2 regions of the Streptomyces sp. NPDC052012 genome follow, and region 2 is predicted to be linked to the other one. Evidence: riboswitches for the same ligand, from Rfam matches in the RefSeq annotation. Region 2 holds a riboswitch; the other holds the start of a gene.
The links. Region 2 has a riboswitch for thiamine pyrophosphate ahead of AB0412_RS21415 (thiamine ABC transporter substrate-binding protein). Riboswitches for the same ligand answer to the same signal wherever they lie in the genome.

Region 1: linked by a shared signal. The riboswitch ahead of thiO (glycine oxidase ThiO) and the one ahead of AB0412_RS21415 (thiamine ABC transporter substrate-binding protein) in region 2 are both predicted to bind thiamine pyrophosphate.

The regions. Positions count from the first base shown of each region.
Region 1 covers NZ_JBFAXA010000001.1:581,779-592,672, reverse strand. The annotation lists gene AB0412_RS02710 (hypothetical protein) at 1-368, opposite strand, end outside; gene metF (methylenetetrahydrofolate reductase [NAD(P)H]) at 425-1,348, opposite strand; gene thiE (thiamine phosphate synthase) at 1,456-2,127, opposite strand; gene AB0412_RS02695 (Rv2175c family DNA-binding protein) at 2,529-2,894, opposite strand; gene AB0412_RS02690 (FAD-dependent oxidoreductase) at 2,958-4,202, opposite strand; gene AB0412_RS02685 (hypothetical protein) at 4,235-4,597, opposite strand; TPP riboswitch at 4,648-4,759, shown strand; gene thiO (glycine oxidase ThiO) at 4,757-5,923, shown strand; gene thiS (sulfur carrier protein ThiS) at 5,920-6,120, shown strand; gene AB0412_RS02670 (thiazole synthase) at 6,123-6,917, shown strand; gene pknB (Stk1 family PASTA domain-containing Ser/Thr kinase) at 7,150-9,084, shown strand; gene AB0412_RS02660 (deoxyribonuclease IV) at 9,145-10,014, shown strand; gene AB0412_RS02655 (sulfite oxidase-like oxidoreductase) at 10,036-10,683, opposite strand; gene bfr (bacterioferritin) at 10,884-10,894, shown strand, end outside.
Region 2 covers NZ_JBFAXA010000013.1:93,780-104,673, forward strand. The annotation lists gene AB0412_RS21395 (LAETG motif-containing sortase-dependent surface protein) at 159-815, shown strand; gene AB0412_RS21400 (maleylpyruvate isomerase family mycothiol-dependent enzyme) at 951-1,751, opposite strand; gene AB0412_RS21405 (ABC transporter ATP-binding protein) at 1,776-2,795, opposite strand; gene AB0412_RS21410 (iron ABC transporter permease) at 2,796-4,397, opposite strand; gene AB0412_RS21415 (thiamine ABC transporter substrate-binding protein) at 4,463-5,545, opposite strand; TPP riboswitch at 5,625-5,730, opposite strand; gene rlmN (23S rRNA (adenine(2503)-C(2))-methyltransferase RlmN) at 5,751-6,857, opposite strand; gene AB0412_RS21425 (hypothetical protein) at 6,983-7,300, opposite strand; gene AB0412_RS21430 (hypothetical protein) at 7,598-7,912, shown strand; gene AB0412_RS21435 (hypothetical protein) at 8,046-8,717, opposite strand; gene AB0412_RS21440 (phosphatidate cytidylyltransferase) at 8,805-9,932, opposite strand; gene frr (ribosome recycling factor) at 9,932-10,489, opposite strand; gene pyrH (UMP kinase) at 10,620-10,894, opposite strand, start outside.

The sequences.
Region 1 (10,894 bases), on a different contig from region 2:
TCGCGGTGTTTCGTGCCCTCGCCGTGGGCGTCGCCCGACGCCTCGAGGTCGGAGACCTCCAGGGTCGGCTCCTCGCGCCCGCGGTCGCGGCGACCGGTGGCGGCGGCCAGCATCGGGGCGTTGACCGCCCAGCCGGCGGCGAAGCCGCGGCGGAACGACAGCGTGACGTAGGTCTGGCCGACCGCGAAGGCGGCGGCGCCCAGCCCGATGACGACGACGGACGGGATGAGCACACCGACCACGACACCGAGGAAGCCGACGAAGGCGAGCAGCCGCCAGCGCAGCCGCGCCTTGTACTGCAGCAGCACCTCGCCGAGCAGCCACAGCGCGACGATGCCGAACGCGATATAGAGGACCGTCCAGCCCATGTACGCCCCTCTCCCAGTGGCCGCTACGCAGTGTGTCGTACGTCGGTGCGACCGGTCTAGGCCTGCGGTGGGTGGTGCAGGCCCAGATTCTCGTAGATTTCCAGCGTCGCCGTGGAGTTGTTCAGCGTGATGAAGTGCAGTCCGGGCACTCCCTCGGCCAGCAGCCGCGCGCAGAACTCCGTGGCGAAGTCGATTCCGATCGAGCGTACAGCGGCCGGATCGCCTTTGGCTGTGAGGATCCGCTCTTTCAGGGCGTCCGGGAAGGACGCGTTGGTGAGGGACGGGATCCGCTCCAGCGTCTTCACACTGGCGATGGGCATGACCTCGGGGATGATCGGCGTCTCGCAGCCGGCGGCCGCGACCCGGTCGCGCAGCCGCAGGTAGTCCTCCGGGTGGAAGAACATCTGCGTGATCGCGTAGTCCGCGCCCGCCCGGCACTTGTCGACGAAGTGACGGACGTCGTCCTCCCAGTCGGTGGAGCGGGGGTGCATCGCGGGGAAGGCGGCGACGCCCACGCAGAAATCACCGGACGCCTTGATCAGTTCGACGAGTTCGGCGGCGTAGGTGAGGCCCTGGGGGTGCGGCACCCACTCGCCCATCGGGTCGCCGGGCGGGTCGCCGCGCAGCGCGAGCATGTTGCGGATCCCGGCGTCGGCGTACTGCCCGATGATGTTGCGCAGGTCGGCGACCGAGTGGTCGACCGCCGTGAGGTGGGCGATCGGGGTGAGCGTGGTGTCCGAGGCGATCGCCTCCGTCGCCTTGACCGTGCCGGCGCGGGTGGAACCGCCCGCGCCGTAGGTCACGGAGACGAAGTCGGGGGCCACGGCCTCGACCCGGCGCAGCGCGTTCCACAGGTTCCGCTCGCCCTTCGGGGTCTTGGGGGCGTAGAACTCGAACGAATAGGTCGTCTTTCCTGTCGCGAGCATGTCGCGCACGGTTCGCGCGTGGTCGGACCTGATGGATGCGGTGCCGAGGGCCATACGGGCAGGTTAGCCAGGGGTGGGCGGTCCCCCAACCGGATGCGGGAGAATTGTCTGAATTGTCGACTTGTTGTCCACCCCTTGGACACACTTGAGACAAACGCGCGTCATCCGCGGTCCGGCGCCTGCCGCACGCGGTGGGCGAGCTCCGCCGCCGCCGCGCCGGGATCGTCCGCCTCGGTGATGGCCCGGACGACGACGACCCGGCGGGCGCCGGCGTCCAGGACCTGGTCGAGGTTGCCGAGATCGATACCGCCGATGGCGAACCAGGGGCGGTCGGTGCCGAGAGCGGCGGTGTGGCGGACCAGGTCGAGGCCGGGGGCGTGCCGGCCGGGCTTGGTGGGGGTGGGCCAGCAGGGGCCGGTGCAGAAGTAGTCGACGCCTTGTTGAGCGGCGGCCGCGGTGGCCTCGGACTCGGTGTGCGTGGAGCGGCCGATGAGTACGTCCGGGCCGAGGATGGCCCGCGCCGCGGGGACCGGGAGGTCGCCCTGGCCGAGGTGGAGGACGTCGGCGGTGGCGGCGTGGGCGACGTCCGCACGGTCGTTGACCGCGAGCAGCTTGCCGTGCTTGGCGCAGGCCTCGGCGAAGACGGCGAGGTGCTCCAGTTCCTCGGCGGCCTCCATGCCCTTGTCGCGGAGCTGCACGATGTCGACGCCGGCGGACAGGACGGTGTCGAGGAACTCCGCGAGGTCGCCCTGGCGTGTGCGGGCGTCGGTGCAGAGGTAGAGACGGGCGTCGGTGAGACGGGCCCGGGCGGAAGTGGCAGCGGAGTCGGGCATTCGGGGCCCCCAGGGTTTCGAGGTCGGTCGGCGGTGATGGTGCGCGCCCGCCAGGGACCCTATGCAGGTGCTGTCGGTGACGTCGGCCGGGGGTGGGTGTCGCTCGCCCGCGCCGGCGGGGCGCCGCTGCGCCCACCCTCCCCCACTCTCGGCTTCGCTCGAGCGGGGGGACCCCCATCGCCCTGGGGCACCTCCCAGGCCCTCAAGGCACTGGGGGAGGCACGACCGCCCGCAGCTACCGACGTGGGGACACGGCTGCGGCGCGTGCGGGCGCAGCTCGGTTACGGGCCGCTGCCCGGCAGGGTCTCGGCGGCCGGGGGTTTCGGTCTTCTCCGCCGGCGCCCTCGATCCGCAAGGGCGCCGGGCGGTTGTTCGTCAGGCTCTCGGGGTCCGAAGGCGGGTCAGACCGCGAGGGCCTGGGCGCGGCGCTTCACCTCCGTGCCGCGGTTCTCGCTCAGTGCCTGCGCGGGGGTGCCCGGCAGGGACGGGTCGGGAGTGAAGAGCCACTCCAGCATCTCTTCGACCGTGAAGCCGTCGTCCCGCAGGAGCGTCAGGGTGCCGGAGAGGCCCTTGACGACCTTGTCCCCGTCGATGAAGGCGGCGGGCACGTGCAGCGCGCGGTTCTCACCCCGGCGCACGGCGATGAGCTGGCCCTCCTTGACCAGCTGCCGAACGCGCGTCACCTCGACGCCGAGCTTCTCGGCGATGTCGGGCAGGGTGAGCCAGGCGGGGACGAGAGCATCGATCTTTGCGTCAATCTCGGTCACGGGACAAGCGTGCCATCTGCCACTGACAGTCGGAAGTCAGCCCCACCCACCAGCGCGAACGCGTCACGCCGTCGCCGACTTCAGAGGGCGGGCCGGGTCCGCGATCAGGCGGGGGTCCATCGTCGCCCCCGCCTCGATCAGCCGACGCCCCTGTGCGAGGTCCCGGGGCCGCCCCACCGCCAGCAGCGCCACCAGACGGGACCGCCGCAGCCAGCACACGGTCCACGCCGGGCCGGACGGGTCGCCGCGCCACACGATCCGGTCGGCGTCCGCGTGGTGACCGGCGTACTGGACGAAGCGCCCGAACTGCTCGGACCAGAAGTACGGCACCGGGTCGTACACCGCCGGAGGCTCACCCGTGGCCGCACCGAGGATGTTCGCGGCGACCGTGCGGGGCCCCTGGAGGGCGTTGTCCCAGTGGTGGACGAGCAGCCGTTCGCCGTAGCGCCCGGAGGGGAAGGACGCGCAGTCGCCGACGGCGTAGACATCGGGGACGGACGTCGCCAGGTGGCGGTCGGCGACCACCTCGCCGTACGCGCCGAGCCGGACCCCGGACCCGGCCAGCCAGGCGGTGGCGGGGCGGGCGCCGATCCCGACGACCACCGCGCCCGCGGGCAGCCGTGAGCCGTCGTCGAGCAGCACCGCGCCGGGCTCGACGCGCTCCACGCGTGCGTGCGTCCGCAGCTCGACTCCCGCGTCGGCGTACCAGGCGGTCATGGGGGCGGCCACCTCCGCGGGCAGCGCCTCGGCCAGCGGCCGGTCGGCGGCCTCGACGACGGTGACCGCGCAGCCCGCCTCGCGCGCCGCCGTGGCGAACTCGGCGCCGATCCAGCCGGCGCCGACCACCACGATGTCGTGCTGCCGGGCGAGCACGGGCCGCAGCCGCTCGGCGTCGTCGAGGGTGCGCAGCAGGTGCACGCCGGGCACGCCGTCCGCGCCGGGCAGCCGGACCGGTTCCGCGCCGGTGGCGATCACCAGGACGTCGTACGGGACGGGCCCGGCCTCGGTGTCCAGCCGGTGGTCGGCGGGGCGCAGGCCGAGCACCTCGCAGCCGAGCCGCAGGTCGATGCCGAGCGCCTCGAAGTCGACGTCGAAGGCGGAGTCCTCGGCCTTGCCGAGCAGCACGGCCTTGGACAACGGCGGCCGGTCGTACGGCTGGTGGGGCTCGGCGCCGATGAGCAGCACCGTGCCGCCGAACCCCTGCTCGCGCAGGGCGACCGCGGTCTGGACGCCGGCCATGCCCGCGCCCGCCACCACCACCCGGCGCGTCTCGTCGGACGACTCCGGTTCCTGCGTCTGCTCGCTCACCTGATCACCATAAGCACCTGACGTTTTGTCAGTCAGTCCCCCTGGGCCACGACCTGCGCCACGACCTGTTCCACCACGCTGGTCCCACTGCCCGGCTGCGACTCCCACTCCCAGCTCTCCTCCAGCCGGACCCGCCCGTCGGGCAGGTCCACGACCGTCGACACACAGTGCCCCGAGGAGGTCGTGCCGTCCCGCTTGAGCTGCACGTACCGGAAGTCCAGCCGGTCCCCGTCCCGGGTGCCCAGCAAGTGGCCGCGTACGACGTCGCCGCCCGCGTAGTCGGCCCAGATCTCGCCGTCCCGCTCGTGGTAGCGGAAGCGGGTGCGGGTGCCGACCTGGCCCGGTGCCTGGTCGGCGACCGGGGCGAGGACGAGACCGTCGAGCGAACGGGCCACGGCTGGGCTCCCTTACAAGGTCGGTGCTCCGGGGGCTAGGGTGGCCAACGTAAAGCACTCGCGGGAGCCCGGACGCACCGGGCTGAGAGGGAGGCTGGCGGCCTCCGACCGTACGAACCTGATCCGGGTCATGCCGGCGAAGGGAGGGGCTGGACGCCCATGTCGCGTACGCGCACGTCCGACGTCCTTGTCATCGGGGGCGGAATCATCGGTCTGGTCACGGCCTGGCGGTCCGCGCAGCGCGGTCTCGCCACGACCGTGGTGGATCCCGAGCCGGGCGGCGGGGCCGCCCAGGTGGCTGCCGGGATGCTGGCCGCCGTCACGGAACTGCACTACGGCGAGCAGACCCTGCTCGCCCTGAATCTCGCCTCCGCACGCCGCTACCCCGACTTCGCGGCCGAACTGACCGAGGCCACCGGACACGACCTCGGCTACCGCCGCTGCGGCACGCTCGCGGTCGCCCTGGACGCCGACGACCGGGCCCATCTGCGCGAGCTGCACGCGCTGCAGCAGCGGTCGGGGCTGGATTCACAATGGCTGTCCGGGCGGGAGTGCCGGCGGCTGGAGCCGATGCTCGCGCCGGGTGTGCGCGGCGGGCTGCGCGTGGACGGCGACCACCAGATCGATCCGCGGCGGCTCGCGGCGGCGCTGGTGACGGCCTGTGAGCGCGCGGGCGTGGTGCTGCACCGCGCGTGGGCCGAGCGGCTGGTCGTCGCCGGGGACCGGGCGGCGGGCGTGGTCACCGCCGGCGGGGCCGAGCTGAACGCCGGGCAGGTGGTGCTGGCCGGAGGCAGCCTGAGCGGGCGGCTCGCGGGGGTCCCGCAGGACGTGGTGCCGCCGGTACGGCCGGTGAAGGGGCAGGTCGTACGGCTGACGATGCCCGCCGAGTACGGGCCGTTCCTGAGCCGGACCGTGCGGGCCGTGGTGCGCGGCAGCCACGTCTATCTGGTGCCGCGCGAGAGCGGCGAGCTGGTGATCGGGGCGACCAGCGAGGAGCTGGGCTGGGACACCACCGTCACCGCGGGCGGCGTGTACGAGCTGCTGCGCGACGCCCATGAGCTGGTGCCCGGGATCACCGAGCTGCCGCTCACCGAGACCCGGGCCGGACTGCGGCCGGGCTCGCCCGACAACGCTCCGCTGCTCGGGCCGACGGGGCTGGAGGGGCTGCTGCTGGCCACCGGGCACTACCGCAACGGTGTGCTCCTCACGCCGGTGACCGGCGACGTCATGGCCCATGTGCTGACCACGGGGGAACTCCCCGCCGAGGCCCGGCCGTTCACGCCCCGGCGCTTCACCGCCGACGCACTCATGGAGCAGTCCGCATGAACATCTCGGTCAACGGGGAACCCCGAGAGGTCGAGTCCGGAACCCGTCTCGTCGTCGTCGTGACGTCGCTCACCGCGGCGCCCTCGGGCGTGGCCGCGGCCCTGAACGAAACCGTCGTCCCGCGCACGCAGTGGGCCTCCACTCCCCTCTCCGAGGGTGACCGCGTGGAAGTCCTCACCGCCGTCCAAGGAGGCTGATCATGGCCGACGATCCCTTCGTCCTCGGTGGTACGTCCTTCACGTCCCGCCTGATCATGGGCACCGGAGGGGCGCCGAGCCTCGATGTGCTGGAGCGGGCGCTGGTGGCGTCCGGGACGGAGCTGACGACCGTCGCGATGCGGCGGGTGGATCCCTCGGTGCACGGGTCGGTGCTGTCCGTGCTGGAGAAGCTCGGGATCCGGGTGCTGCCGAACACGGCGGGGTGCTTCACCGCCGGGGAGGCGGTGCTCACCGCGCGGCTGGCGCGGGAGGCGCTGGGTACCGATCTGATCAAGCTGGAGGTCATCGCCGACGAGCGGACGCTGCTGCCGGATCCGGTCGAGTTGCTGGAGGCGGCGGAGACGCTGGTGGACGACGGGTTCACGGTGCTGCCGTACACCAATGACGACCCGGTGCTGGCGCGGAAGCTGGAGGACGTGGGGTGTGCGGCGGTCATGCCGCTGGGGTCGCCGATCGGGTCGGGGCTCGGGATTCGCAATCCGCACAACTTCGAGTTGATCGTGGAACGGGCCGGGGTGCCGGTGATTCTGGATGCGGGGGCCGGTACGGCGTCGGATGCGGCGCTGGCGATGGAGCTGGGGTGTGCGGGGGTGATGCTGGCGTCCGCCGTCACCCGGGCGCAGGAGCCGGTGCTGATGGCTCACGCCATGCGGAGTGCGGTGGAGGCGGGGAGGCTGGCTCGGTTGGCCGGGCGGATTCCGCGGAGGCATTTCGCCGAGGCGTCGTCTCCTGCGGAGGGTTTGGCCGTGCTGGATCCTGAGCGTCCTGCCTTCTGAGCCGGCGCTGCTCTCCCGTCCTGCTCTCCCACCCACGCACCACCCGTTTCCGGTCGGTCGAGAGGTGGGCGCTCCCCGTGGGGGGCGATCGCCGTCGGCGGCTGCGGGTGAGTGGGGGGGCAGCTCTGGTGCTTCCCGGCGTGTGCGAGACGCGTCACAGGTGCGCTGCAATAGGGGTCCGAACAGGGGTGGACGGGGTCGGGGTGTCGGTTGTGGCTCGTAGACTCCCTGCGTGGACACGACCCTTCAGGACCCTCTGGTCGGGCAGGTGCTCGACGGCCGGTACCGCGTCGAGGCGCGGATCGCGGTCGGCGGGATGGCCACGGTCTACCGGGCCGTGGACACCCGTCTGGACCGCGTGCTCGCGCTCAAGGTGATGCACCCGTCCCTCGCCGCGGACGGCTCGTTCGTCGAGCGGTTCATCCGGGAGGCGAAGTCGGTCGCGCGCCTGGCGCACCCGAACGTCGTGCAGGTCTTCGACCAGGGCACCGACGGGGCGTACGTCTACCTGGCGATGGAGTACATCGCCGGCTGTACCCTGCGGGACGTGCTGCGCGAGCGGGGCGCGCTGCAGCCGCGGGCCGCGCTGGACATCCTGGAGCCGGTGCTGGCCGCGCTCGGCGCCGCGCACCGCGCCGGGTTCGTGCACCGGGACATGAAGCCGGAGAACGTGCTCATCGGGGACGACGGCCGGGTCAAGGTCGCCGACTTCGGTCTCGTGCGTGCCGTGGACACGGTGACGAACACCACGGGCACCGTGCTGGGCACGGTCTCGTATCTGGCGCCGGAGCAGATCGAGCACGGCACCGCCGACCCCCGGGTGGACGTCTACGCCTGCGGCATCCTGCTCTACGAGATGCTCACCGGCGAGAAGCCGCACGACGGCGACTCCCCCGCGACCGTGCTGTACAAGCATCTGCACGAGGACGTGCCGCCGCCGTCGGCCGCGGTGCCCCGGATGGCGTACGAGCTGGACGAGCTGGTCGCCGCCGCGACCGCGCGCACGCCCGAGGTGCGTCCGCACGACGCCGTGGCGCTGCTCGCCCGCGTCCGCGAGGCGCGCGGGCGGCTCGGCGACGAGCAGCTGGACGCGGTGCCGCCGCAGGCGCTGACGGCGGAGCACGACAACGCCGAGGACCGTACGAGCGTCATCCCGCGCGCCCTCACCGTGCCGCGCCCGCTCCCCGTCAACGACGACGAGGGCGGTGACGGCGAGGACTCCTTCCACCGCACCAGCCGGTTGCAGTCCCCGCCCCCGCTGCCGCCCCGGCGGCGCACGGGGATGCGGCGCGGCCCGATGGCGGTCGTCGTCGCCGTGCTGCTGGTGCTGGGCGTGGGCACGGGGATCTGGTACATCAACTCCGGCCAGTTCACCAAGGTCCCGCCGCTGCTGGCGAAGACCGAGGACGAGGCCCGGGACCGGCTGGCGGACGCCGGGCTGGACGTCGGCAGGGTGACGGAGGCGTACAGCGACACCGTGAAGCGGGGCACCGTGATCAGCACGGACCCGAAGGCGGGCGCGCGGATCCGGGGCAACGACTCGGTGTCGCTGGTGATCTCCAAGGGCCCGCAGACCGTGCGGGTGCCCGACCTGGACGGTTACGCGCTGGACAAGGCGCGCTCCCTGCTGAAGGACGAGGGCCTGGAGCCGGGCATGGTCACCCGGGAGTTCAGCGAGGACGTGCCCCGGGGCTCGGTGATCTCCACCGAGCCGGGCAAGGGCACCAAGGTCCGCGCGGGCTCGGCGGTGGCGCTCACGGTGAGCAAGGGCAGCCCGGTGGATGTGCCGGACGTGACCGGTGACGATCTGGCGGACGCGCGGGCCGAACTGCAGGAGGCCGGCCTGAAGGTGAAGGTCGCCGCCCAGCGGGTCAACTCCGAGCACGACGCGGGCCAGGTGGCCCGGCAGAACCCGGGCGCCGGCGGTGTGGCCGCCGAGGGCGACACGGTGACGCTGACGCTGTCCAAGGGTCCGGAGATGGTCGAGGTCCCGGACGTGACCGGCGACAGCGTGGACGAGGCCAAGGAGAAGCTGGAGGGCGCCGGGTTCCGGGTCGACGAGGACCGCGGTCTGCTCGGGCTGTTCGGCGACACGGTCGAGGGCCAGTCCGTGGAGGGCGGCGAGACGGCGCCCAAGGGTTCCACGATCACCATCGAGATCCGCTGACGGGACGGGCGGCCGGGGCCCCGGACCGGTGGGCTCCGGCGGTCATGACACCCTGAACGGGTGAAGAGTGACCTCCCCCGCAACCCGATCGGCAGCCATGTGCCCGTGGCCGGCGGTCTGCATTCCGTCGGTCTGTCCTACGCCCGTGAGCTGGGCGCCGAGACCGTGCAGGTCTTCGTCGCCAATCCGCGCGGCTGGGCCACCCCGGTGGGCAGTCCGCGGCAGGACGAGGCGTTCCGGGCGGCCTGTGCGGACGGGTCGATCCCGGTGTACGTGCATGCCCCGTATCTGATCAACTTCGGCTCCCACACCGAGGCGACCGTCGAGCGGTCGGTGGAGTCGCTGCGGCACTCGCTGCGCCGGGGCCGGGAGATCGGCGCGCTGGGTGTGGTGGTGCACACCGGGAGCGCGACGGGCGGGCGGGAGAGGCCGGTGGCGCTGAGGCAGGTGCGGGAGTACATGCTGCCGCTGCTCGACGAGCTCACCCACGACGACGATCCGTTCCTGCTGCTGGAGTCGACGGCGGGGCAGGGCGCCTCGCTGTGCTCGCGGACGTGGGACTTCGGGCCGTACGTCGAGGCGCTGGACGCCCATCCGAAGCTCGGGGTCTGCCTGGACACCTGCCATGTCTTCGCCGCCGGCCACGATCTGACCGGGCCCTCCGGGATGCGTCAGACGCTGGATCTGCTGGTGGACACGGTCGGCGAGGGGCGGCTGAAGCTGATCCACGCCAATGACTCCATGGACGTGGTCGGCGCGCACCGGGACCGGCACGCGAACATCGGCGCCGGCCACATCGGCGAGGATCCGTTCCGGGAGCTGATGACCCACCCGGCTACCGAGGGCGTGCCGCTGATCATCGAGACACCCGGTGGCAAGGAGGGGCACGCGGCGGACGTGGAGCGGCTGAAGAAGCTGCGCGACGGCTGATCCGCGCGGGCCCGGGAGGGGTCAGAGCTCGGGGCCGTCCCCGGGCTCCTCCTGGTAGGAGTAGCGCTGTTCCTGCCACGGGTCGCCGATGTTGTGGTAGCCGCGCTCCTCCCAGAAGCCGCGGCGGTCGGCGGTCATGTACTCCACGCCCCGGACCCACTTCGGGCCCTTCCAGGCGTACAGGTGGGGGACGATCAGGCGCAGCGGGAAGCCGTGCTCCGCGGTCAGCAGTTCGCCGTCCTTGTGGGTGGCGAACAGCGTGCGCTCGGAGGCGAAGTCGGCGAGCCGGAGGTTGGAGCTGAAGCCGTATTCGGCCCACACCATCACATGGGTGACGTCGGGGGCGGGCGGGGCAATGTCCAGGATGGTGCGGGCGGGGATCCCGCCCCACTCGGCGCCGACCATGCTGAACTTGGTGACGCAGTGCAGATCGGCCACGACGGTGGTGTACGGCAGTGCGGTGAACTCCTCGTGGGTCCAGCAGTGCTTCTCACCGTCGGCGGTGGCGCCGAAGACCCGGAACTCCCAGCGCTCGGGCCGGAACTTGGGGACCGGGCCGTAGTGCGTGACCGGCCAGCCGCGCTGCAGTCGCTGTCCCGGCGGGAGCTCGAACCGTGCCGCTCCTTCTCCTGCGCGCTCCCCCGATTCGCGTTCCGCCGGCTGACCCATGTCTCCATCCTGACAGACCCGGACCGATGCCCATGACCGACCCCCCTTACAGCCGGGCAAAGAGAAACAAGCACTCAATTTGCCACAACTCGGACTAAGCATGGACTTACTTACTAAGTGAAGACTTACTGGACGATCTTCTGCACCGGTGGAATCATGCGGCGCAACCCGCCAGTTCCGTGTGGAAGGAGCCTTACGCGATGCAGGGCGA
Region 2 (10,894 bases):
CTTATGCGGCGCTTATAAACCTGGGTGCCACCTGGGAGAGCTGATGTCCCGTCAGCTCTCCCTCAACCCCCCGCATTTGCGCATCCCAGTGAAGGACAAACGTGACAGTTCTGTCCGTATCCCGTCGTACGGCCCCGCGCCGTACCGTCACACGTACCGTGCGTGCTCTCGGCGTCGCCTCCGCGTCGGCCGCGCTCGCCCTCGGCGCCGCCGGCACCGCGGCGGCCTCCGGCATCAGCGATTTCTCGGCCGAGGCCAAGTGTGTCGGTGACAACGGTGTCATCACCGTCACCGACGTCGACCCCAAGGGGATCCCGGCCACCGTCAGCGTGTTCCTGGAGAACAACGGCGCCGACGTGAAGAAGGTCGGCGAGAAGGTGGTCAAGGGCTCCCGCGACGGCGTGACCCTCACCTTCGAGGAGGACTGGAAGCCGAACGCCGAGTACCGCATCCACATCAAGGCCGAGCCCCACGTGGACGCGGACATCGAGCCGAACCTGACCACCCCGGCCACGGCGTGCAAGAAGAAGCAGGAGCAGACCCCGAGCCCGACGCCCACTCCGTCGGACTCCGCCTCGACCCCGGCCGAGGAGCCCGGCACCCCCGCCCCCTCGGAGCCGGAGAGCGAGAGCAGCGCTCCCGCGGACACCGCGAGCAACGCCCCGTCGCCCGCGGTCGGCGAGTCCAACCTCGCCGAGACCGGCGCCGGCTCCAACACCGCTCTGATCGCCGGTGTCGCGGGCGCGCTGGTCGTCGTCGGCGGCGGCGCGGTCTTCCTCGGCATGCGGCGCCGGGGCTCGGACAGCGACCGCTGATCCGGCCCCGCCCTTCCGCCGGCCCGTCCCTTGCCTGGGGTCCGTCCCCTGCCGGGGGGCGGGCCGGCCTCGTGCCGCCCGTGCCGGGGGCGGGGGGGCGGGCCACCGTCGTGCCGCCCCGGCCGGTGGCCCGTCTCAGCCGAACGTCGCCCGCTCCAGCCAGAACTCCAGCAGCTTCCGGTCGCCGAGCACCTCGAGCCGCGGGGCGTCCAGCGGCAGGCGCCGGTAGAAGGCGAGGAGCAGGGAGGTGAGCGGGCCGCGCAGGGCGACGCTCGCCTTCTCGTGCCCGCGGCGCCAGGTGACACCGTCCTCACCGAGCTCGATCAGCCACTCGGCGTTCAGACCGGGCGCGGTGTCGGTGGCGTGCAGGTGGAGCGAGGCGCCGGGCCGGCGCAGATCCTTCGCCGGGCCGTCCGGCAGGACCCGCTGCACGAACTGCACGATCTCCAGCCACTCGTCCACCGCGTCGGCGGCCACCTCGGCCGCGACCGGCGCGAAGGGCCGGCCCGCGGCGAGCATGGCGTCCGCGTGGTGGACGACGAGCTCGTGGGTCATCCGCCGGGCCCAGAACCCGGTGGTGTGGATCCCGGACCATGCCCACACGCGCGTGTCCGGTCCGGCTTCCCGCAGCGCGGCCACCGCCGCCGCACCGGCCTCGGCCAGCCACGTCTCCAGCGCGGCGGCATCTCCGCGGGTGCCGGGCCCCTCGGTCCCCGGTACGTCGTCGATCGGGACCTCCTCCTGGGCCCGGGTGCGCACCAGCAGCTCCACCCAGAGCAGGGCCCGTCCGACATGGCGCACCAGCTGCTCCAGGGTCCAGTCCGGGCAGGTCGGCACCGTCGCGAAGAGGCCGGACCCGGAGGTCAGCAGGGCCCTGAACTGCCCTGTCCGGTGGGTGATTTCGTCGCAGTAGCGGTCGTGGGAGAGCGTGGTCATGACGTCACCCTACGAGCGCGGTGATCAGCCCAGCACCACGATTTCCGCCGCGTCGAACTCGACCCCGACCTCGTCGCCGACCTCGGGTGCCGCCCGCAGCGGGCAGGCGGCCTCCAGGCGCGGGGCGTCCTCGGGCTGGAGGTGGACGGCGACATGGGTGCCGCGGAAAGTACGGGCGGCCACCGTGCAGCGCAGGCCGGCGTCGGCGGGAACCAGGCGCACCCCGGCGGGCCTGATCAGAAGAGTGCGGGCGCCCTGCGGGGCGTCGGCGGGCACGGGGACCTTGCCCCAGGGCGTCACCGCGACGTCCGCGCCGACGGTCGCCTCGACGACGTTCTCGAAGCCGAGGAACCGCGCCACGAAGGCGTTCGCGGGCCGCTGCCACACCTGCAGCGGTGTGCCGGACTGGGCGATCCGGCCGTCCCGCATCACCACCACCCGGTCGGCCAGCGCGAACGCCTCCCCCTGGTCGTGGGTCACGGCGAGCACGGTGGTGCCCAACCGGCCGAACAGCTCGCGCAGTTCGACGACCAGCCGCTCCCTGAGGGACCGGTCGAGCTGGCCGAGCGGCTCGTCGAGCATCAGCAGCCGCGGGCTCGGCGCGAGCGCCCGCGCCAGCGCCACCCGCTGCTGCTCACCGCCGGACAGGGCCGCGACCGCCCGCCCGGCCGCCCCCGGCAGACCGACGAGATCCAGCAACTCCCGCACGCGACCGGCCTGTTCACCGCGCGAGGCGCCGCGCATCCGCAGCCCGAAGGACACGTTGCCGGCCACGTCCCGCTGCGGGAACAGCTGGTGGTCCTGGAACATCAGCCCGACCCCGCGCCGATGCGCGGGCACACCGGACTGGTCGCGGCCGTCGAGCAGCACGTGCCCGGCATCGAGGGGCTGGAGCCCGGCCACCACCCGCAGCAGCGTCGACTTGCCGCTGCCGCTGGGCCCGAGAACGCAGACGATCTCGTGCTCGGCGACCGACAGGTCCACCGTGTCCAGCACCGCCCTGCCCCCGAAGCGGACGGTCGCGCCCTCAAGGCTCAGCAGCATCTAGAACTCCCCGGTCCGGTCGGTCCGCAGCCGCTCCAGCACCAGCAGCGCCACCGCGCACACGATCATCAGCATCGTCGACAGGGCCATCGCCTGGCCGTAGTTGAGGTCACCCGGCCGCCCCAGCAGCCGCGCCACGGCCACCGGCAGCGTCGGGTTGTCCGGCCGCGCGATGAACACCGTCGCCCCGAACTCCCCCAGCGACACCGCGAAGGCGAACCCGGCCGCGATCAGCAGCGCTCGCCGCACCATCGGCAGGTCCACCTCCCGCCAGGCCCGCCACGGCGACGCCCCGAGCACCGCCGCCGCCTCCCGCAGCCGTACGTCCACCGCCCGCAGCACCGGCAGCATGGTCCGCACGACGAACGGGACGCCCACCAGCGCCTGCGCGAGCGGCACCAGGATCCACGAGGACCTCAGATCCAGCGGCGGCTCGTCGAGGGCGATCAGGAAACCGAAGCCGACCGTCACCGCGGACACCCCGAGCGGCAGCATCAGCAGCGCGTCGAAACCGCGCACCAGCCGCCCCGCGTCCCTCCGGGTCAGCGCCACCGCGGCGAGCCCCCCGATCAGCACGGCGATGACGGTGGCGGCGACCGCGTACTGCAGCGAGTTGGCGACGGCCTGGATCGGCGCGACCAGGAACACCCCGCCGTCGTCCCGGGTCAGCGCCCGGTAGTAGCCGAGGTCCGCGGCGCCGAAGGAGCGCTCCACCAGCACGGCGAGCGGCAGCACGAGCAGTACGGCGACGGTGGCGACCACCCCGCCGAGCAGCGTCCACTGCCCGGCGCCGCGCGGCCGGCGCGCGGTCACGGACGCGTCCACCAGCCGCAGCGCGGTCTCCCGGCGCCGCACGGTCCAGGCGTGCAGGGCGAGGATCGAGCCGACCGCGACGAACTGGATCATCGTCAGCACGGCGGCCGTGGACAGGTCGAAGATCTCGGAGGTCTGCCGGTAGATCTCCACTTCGAGGGTGGAGAAGGTGGGCCCGCCGAGGATCTGCACCACACCGAAGGAGGTGAAGGTGAACAGGAAGACCATCAGCGTCGCCGCGGCGACGGCGGGCACGAGCGCGGGCAGCGTGACGGTCCGCCAGGCGGTGAAGCGGGAGGCGCCGAGCATCCGCGCGGCCTCCTCCTGCCGCGGGTCGAGCTGCGCCCACAGCCCGCCCACGGTCCGTACGACGACGGCGTAGTTGAAGAAGACGTGCGCGAGCAGGATCGCCCACACGGTGGTGTCCAGGCGTACCCCCCACCACTCGTCGAGGAGTCCGCCGCGCCCCACGAGCGCCATGAACGCCGTGCCGACGACCACCGTCGGCAGCACGAACGGCACGGTGACCACGGCCCGCAGCAGCTGTTTGCCGGGGAACTCGAAGCGGGCGAAGACGTACGCGCCGGGCAGGGCGATCACCAGGGTCAGGGCGGTGGAGACGAGCGCCTGCCAGGTGGTGAACCACAGGACGTGCCGGATGTCCGGCTGGGCCAGCACGTCCCCGATCCGCCCGAGCTGCCAGCCGCCGTCGGTCTTCAACCCCCGCGCGACGATCGCGGCGACGGGGTAGGCGAAGAAGACGGCGAAGAACGCGACGGGCACGGCCATCAGACCGAGCCGCGCCGCGTTCCCGCGCCACCTGGCCGCGGCGCGGCTCACCGGCGCGGTCCGGCTCACTTCAGGACGAGCGAGGTCCACGACTTGACCCACTGGTCACGGTTGTCGGCGATCTTCGCCGGGTCCATGGTCTCCGGGTCCTTCGCCTGCGGCCCGAACTTCACGAACTCCTGAGGCACCTGGGCGCCCTCGCGCACCGGGTAGACGAACATGTTCAGCGGCATGTCGTCCTGGAACGTCTTGCTGATCAGGAAGTCGAGCAGCGCCTTGCCGCCCTCGGGATTCTTCGCGTTGCTCAGCAGGCCCGCGTACTCGACCTGGCGGAAGCAGGTGCCCTCGGCGACGCCGGTGGGCGCGGTGTCCGGCTTCGGGTCGGCGTAGATCACCTCGGCGGGCGGTGAGGACGCGTACGACACGACGAGCGGCCGGTCGCCCTTCGCCTTCTTGCCGCCGGCCGAACCGGAGAACTCCTCGTTGTAGGCCTGCTCCCAGCCGTCGACGACCTTGACGCCGTTGGCCTTGAGCTTCTTCCAGTAGTCCTGCCAGCGGTCGTCGCCGTACTTCGCGGCGGTGCCGAGCAGGAAGCCGAGGCCGGGTGAGGAGGTGGAGGCGTTCTCGGTGACGAGGAGGTCCTTGTACTCGGGCTTGATCAGATCGTCGAAGGTCTTGGGCGGGTCGAGCTTGTGATCGGCGAAGTACTTCTTGTCGTAGTTGACGCAGACGTCGCCGGTGTCGACGGGGGTGACCCGGTGCTTGTCCCCGTCCACCCGGTACTCGGGCAGGATCAGGTCGGAGCCCTTCGCCTCGTACGGCTGGAACAGCCCGTTGTCGAGGGCGCGGGACAGCAGGGTGTTGTCGACGCCGAAGAAGACGTCGCCCTGGGGGTTGTCCTTGGTCAGGATCGCCTTGTTGACGGCCTGCCCGGCGTCGCCGTCCTCGAGGACCTTGACCTTGTAGCCGGACTGCTTCTCGAAGGCGGCGACGACGTCCTCGGACGCGGCCCACGAATTGTGGCTGACCAGGGTCACGGTCTTCGACCCGCCGCCGCTCGGGTCGTCGCCGTCGGACGACCCGCACGCGGACAGCGTGACCAGCCCCAGCCCGACGGCCAGGACGGTGACCTTCTTGGTGATGCTCACTGGATTCCTCCTGGAGTGACCAGGAAGAGACGCGGCCCTGCCCGGGACACCCGTGAGGGTCCCGGGCAGGGCGCAACAGCTCGAGTGGTGACCGATCTCCCTACCCAGAATGACCTGGGCCAGGTTCGGAGGGTCTGCGGCCGGTGCCGCACTCTCAGCGCTGTGGCGCTCCCCTGTCGGAATATGAAGGTGTACGCCGGTCAGGTTACCGCTCGCTCGCGGCGAGCTGACCACAGGCCCCGTCGATCTCCTGGCCACGGGTGTCCCGGATGGTGACCGGCACACCGTGCGCGGCGATCGCCTCCACGAACGCCTTCTCGTCCTCGGGCCGCGAGGCGGTCCACTTGGAACCGGGCGTGGGGTTCAGCGGGATGAGATTGACATGCACGGGCCGCCCCTTGAGCAGCCGTCCGAGCCGGTCACCGCGCCACGCCTGGTCGTTGATGTCACGGATGAGCGCGTACTCGATGGACAGCCGCCGACCGGACTTGGCCGCGTACTCGAACCCGGCGTCGAGCACCTCGCGCACCTTCCACCGGGTGTTCACGGGGACGAGGGTGTCGCGCAGCTCGTCGTCCGGGGCGTGCAGGGAGATGGCGAGCCGGCACTTGAAGCCCTCGTCGGAGAACCGGTGAATCGCCGGAACGAGCCCCACCGTCGACACGGTGATCCCCCGCTGCGACAGCCCGAGCCCGTCCGGCTCGGGGTCGGTGAGGCGGCGAATGGCCCCCACGACCCGCTTGTAGTTGGCGAGCGGCTCGCCCATGCCCATGAACACGATGTTGCTCAGCCGCGCGGGCCCGCCGGGCACCTCCCCGTCCCGGAGCGCCCGCATCCCGTCGACGATCTGATGCACGATCTCCGCGGTGGACAGATTCCGGTCGAGTCCCGCCTGCCCGGTCGCGCAGAACGGACAGTTCATCCCGCACCCGGCCTGCGAGCTGATGCACATGGTCACCCGGTCCGGGTACCGCATCAGCACGGACTCGACGAGCGTCCCGTCGAACAGCTTCCACAGCGTCTTGCGGGTGGTGCCCTGGTCGGTCGACAGATGCCGCACGACGGTCATCAGCTCGGGAAGCAGCGCCTCCCGCAGCCGCCCGCGGGAACCGGCCGGGATGTCCGTCCACTGCTCCGGATCATGCGCGTACCGCGCGAAGTAGTGCTGCGACAGCTGCTTGGCACGAAACGGCTTCTCACCGACCGCAACGACCGCCTCCTTGCGCTCGGCAGGCGAGAGATCGGCAAGATGCCGCGGCGGCAGCTTGGCTCCGCGCGGCGCGACAAAGGTAAGTTCTCCGGGCTTAGGCATGGCTGTACCAGTGTCGCAGATCGACTCGGGTGACCTGCGGGTGTTGGCTGCCACACCTGTCGCTGGTGGTCGTCGCTGGTCGCCCGTGAGCGGCCTCGGACGGCCCGGGGACGGCCCAGCGGCGATCACTCGTCGGTTGCCAGCCACTCATCGAGCCGGACCTTGACCTGGTGGTTGTGGTCGACGTGCCAGAGGACCTGTCCACGAACGAGGGCCCCTAGGGCGGGGAGATTCATTCCGAGCGGCATGGCCGTGATCTCCGCCAACGCCACGGCGTCGGGCACGCCCTTTATCCGCAGGAAGACCCCGAATGGCCGGCGCCCGACGACCTTGCCGGTGATCCAGTGACCCACGGGTAGGGCCGCCACGGTTGCCGCCCAACTCCGCCGCCTGTCCTCGGCAGCCGGCACTTCAGGGTCCGTCGGCCACGCGTACTCGTCCATCTCTGGATCATGCAGTCCTGGGACCGGTGCTTGGAAGACGCGGGCAAGCATGGGTGGGCTGGGACGGCGGTACCACGCCAATGCTGTGCTGTGCCGTCGAGTACCACTGCCGTTCGCCGTCGTTGCCGTCAGCGCTGCCGTCACTGCCGTCGGCGGTGGGGCCGGGTGAGCAGGCGAGCGCATGGCCCGGACGTCCTTCCCCTTCTGCAAAGCCTGAGAGCCGGCATCGGATCTCGCAGGGCGCTTCGGGGCGGCCTAGGCTGTGATCAGGGGACCCTCGAGTAGAAGGGACCCGAGATGCACTTCGTCCTGATCGCGACCCACACTCCGGAAGTCTGTCCGACCTCCAACGCGACAACGCGCGACCTGCTGCTGCAGACCGCCCCCGACACCCCGAACCTCGCCCAGAAGGCAGGCGTCGAGATCGTGGCCGGCCCCTTCGTCAACCGCGAGCACACGATCGTCGTGGTCGTACGGTCCGACAAGGTCGAGAACGTCGACCGCTTCCTGGTGGAGTCTCGTCTCACCCACTGGAACCGCGTCCGCGTGCTGCCCTCGCTGACCATGGAGGAAGGGCTCGCCGAAGTCGAAGCACAGACGCCGATCTTCTGAACCCGCCCGCTCAGGCACGCGGCCGGTGCCTCAGCGCCGCGTGCCGCCATCTCGGGGACCGCTCCGACCGTTCGGGGGACGTTTCCTTGATCATGGAGGCCGACGGCCCTGCCCGGCCCGGCGGCCTCTCCGGTCAGCGGACGGCCTGGGCCATCGCGTCGCGCAACGTGGCCACCTGGCGCTCGACCTCGCGGTAACGGTCGCCGATCTTGAACTCGGGCGTCGGAATGACCCGGCCCTCGTCCAGGGCGGTCAGCCGGTCGCCGAGCGCCGCGAGGTCCGCCTGCCAGCCGTACCAGCCCCCCGCACCCTGCGCGGCGTGCAGTTCGTCCTGCGCCGCGCGCACGGCGGCGTACACCCGCTCGCGCAGGGGGACCAGTTCCGCGCGCAGGCGCTCGGTCTTCATCCTGACTTCGACGAGAGCCTCCGTCATGCCGACGAGTTCCTCGCCTGCTTCCGCCATGCCGTCGGCCTGCTCCACCATCACCTCCAGCCACGGCAGCGCCGCGTCGACGCCGTTGCGCAGCTCGGCGACGGCACGCTCCCGGTTGTCCAGGTACTGCTGGGCCACGTCCTGCAGGCGGCCGAGCGTCGAGAGGGCGGCCTCCAGCTGCGGGCTGATGGCGTCGACGGGCACACCGTCCCGCCCGCCGAGCAGCGCCTGGACGGCCTCGATCTCCCCCAGCGTGGCGGCGACCAGTTCCATCAGCCCCTCATGGGCCTGGTCGGTCGAGCTCAGCGTCTGCTCGACCGCCTCCAGGTTCTCGTCCGCCTGGTCACGTCTGGTGCGCTTGCGCCCCCACATACACCCCACCCCTCCCGTGCACGACGATCACGGTGCGGTGATCATATGCCCGGAAGGGGTGGGTCGGGAGTGCTGTGGAACGGCTGTTCAGCCGGACCCCACGAAGAGCACGAGCAGCAGCCACACCACCGGCGCCGTCGGCAGGAGTGAGTCCAGGCGGTCCATGATGCCGCCGTGGCCCGGGAGGAGGGTGCCCATGTCCTTGATGCCCAGATCGCGTTTGATCATGGACTCGCCGAGGTCGCCCAGCGTCGCGCTGGCCGCGACGGCGAGGCCGAGCAGCAGGCCCTGCCACCAGGTGCCGTCGTCGATGAGGAACTGCATGCACAGGGCGCCCGCCACCATGGCGAAGGAGACCGCGCCGAGCAGCCCCTCGCGGGTCTTGCCGGGGCTGATCCGCGGAGCGAGCTTGTGCTTGCCGAAGCGCCAGCCGACCGCGTACGCGCCGGTGTCGCTGACGACCGTCAGCAGCAGGAAGGTCAACACGCGCCAGGCGCCGTCGTCGGCGGTGAGCATCATCGCGACGAAGGTCGCCAGGAACGGCACGTAGAACGCCGCGAACAGGCCCGCCGTGACGTCCTTGAGGTAGCCCTCGGGCGGCTCGGTCATCCGCCAGACCAGCACCGCCAGCGCGGTGAGCGCCATGGCGACCCACGCGCCCTCGGCGCCCCCGACGTATCCGGAGATCACCATGGCCGCACCGCCGAGCGCGAGCGGCACCAGCGGCGCCTTGATGCCCTTGCGCTCCTGGAGCCGCTTCGTGAGCTCCCACAGGCCCACCACCACGGCCACGGCGATCACACCGACGAAGACGGCCTTCACGACGAACAGCGAGGCGACGATCACGGCACCGAGGCCGACCCCGACGCCTATCGCCGCACCGAGGTCGCGCCCGGCGCTCTTCTTCGGCGGCCGAGGTGCCGGCTGCGAGGCGTCGGGCATGGGCTCCGGATTCTGCGGCACCTCCCCCGGGTGGGTGCGTGCCTGCGTCGTCTCGTCTCGGAACAGGGGGCCGCTCAGCCGGGCGGCCCCCCGGTCCGCATCCTGGTCTCCGCCGTGCGCGGGCACGTCGGCCACGTAGGGCAGGGGGCGAGTCTGCTGCGCGTTGTGCGCATCGTACGCGGGACCCGCCGGGGCAGCCCCCTGGACAGGCCCCTGGTCGGACGGCCCCCAGTACCCGGTCTGCGGCGGGGTTCCCCAGGAAGAGTCGTTCATCAGACCTCGAGCAGCTCTGCTTCCTTGTGCTTCAGGAGCTCGTCCACCTGGGCGACGTACTTGTGCGTGGTGTCGTCGAGCTCCTTCTCCGCGCGGCGGCCCTCGTCCTCGCCGATCTCGCCGTCCTTGATCAGCTTGTCGATGGCGTCCTTGGCCTTGCGGCGCACCGAGCGGATGGACACCTTGGCGTCCTCGCCCTTGCCCTTGGCGACCTTGATGTACTCGCGGCGGCGCTCCTCGGTCAGCTCGGGGAACACCACCCGGATGATGTTGCCGTCGTTGCTCGGGTTGACGCCCAGGTCGGAGTCGCGGATCGCCTGCTCGATGTTGCGCAGCGCGCTCTTGTCGAACGGCGTGACCACGGCCATGCGCGGCTCGGGCACGGAGAACGAGGCCAGCTGGTTGATCGGCGTCGGCGCGCCGTAGTAGTCGGCCACGATCTTGTTGAACATCGCCGGGTGCGCACGGCCGGTGCGGATCGCGGCGAAGTCCTCCTTGGCGACCACGACGGCCTTCTCCATCTTCTCCTCGGCCTCGAGGAGGGTCTCTTCGATCACCACTTGCTCCTGCGTGTCTTGAGTAGGCCCGGCTGCGGTTCCGTTGTCTCGGCGGCGGCCGGCTGCGTCGCGTCTTCTTTCTGCACGGTTCCCGACCGGCGGGACATTGTCCATCCCCCGGTCAGGGTGATCAGCCGTGGCTGACCTGGTCACCCACCAGCGTGCCGATCTTCTCACCCTTGACGGCGCGGGCGATATTGCCCTCCGCCAGAAGCTCGAAGACCACGATCGGGAGCTTGTTGTCGCGGCACAGCGTGACGGCCGTGGCGTCGGCGACCTTCAGATCGCGCGTGATGACCTCCCCGTAGCCGAGGTGGTCGAACTTCACCGCGTCGGGGTTGGTCTTCGGGTCGGAGTCGTAGACCCCGTCCACGCCGTTCTTGCCCATCAGCAGCGCCTCGGCGT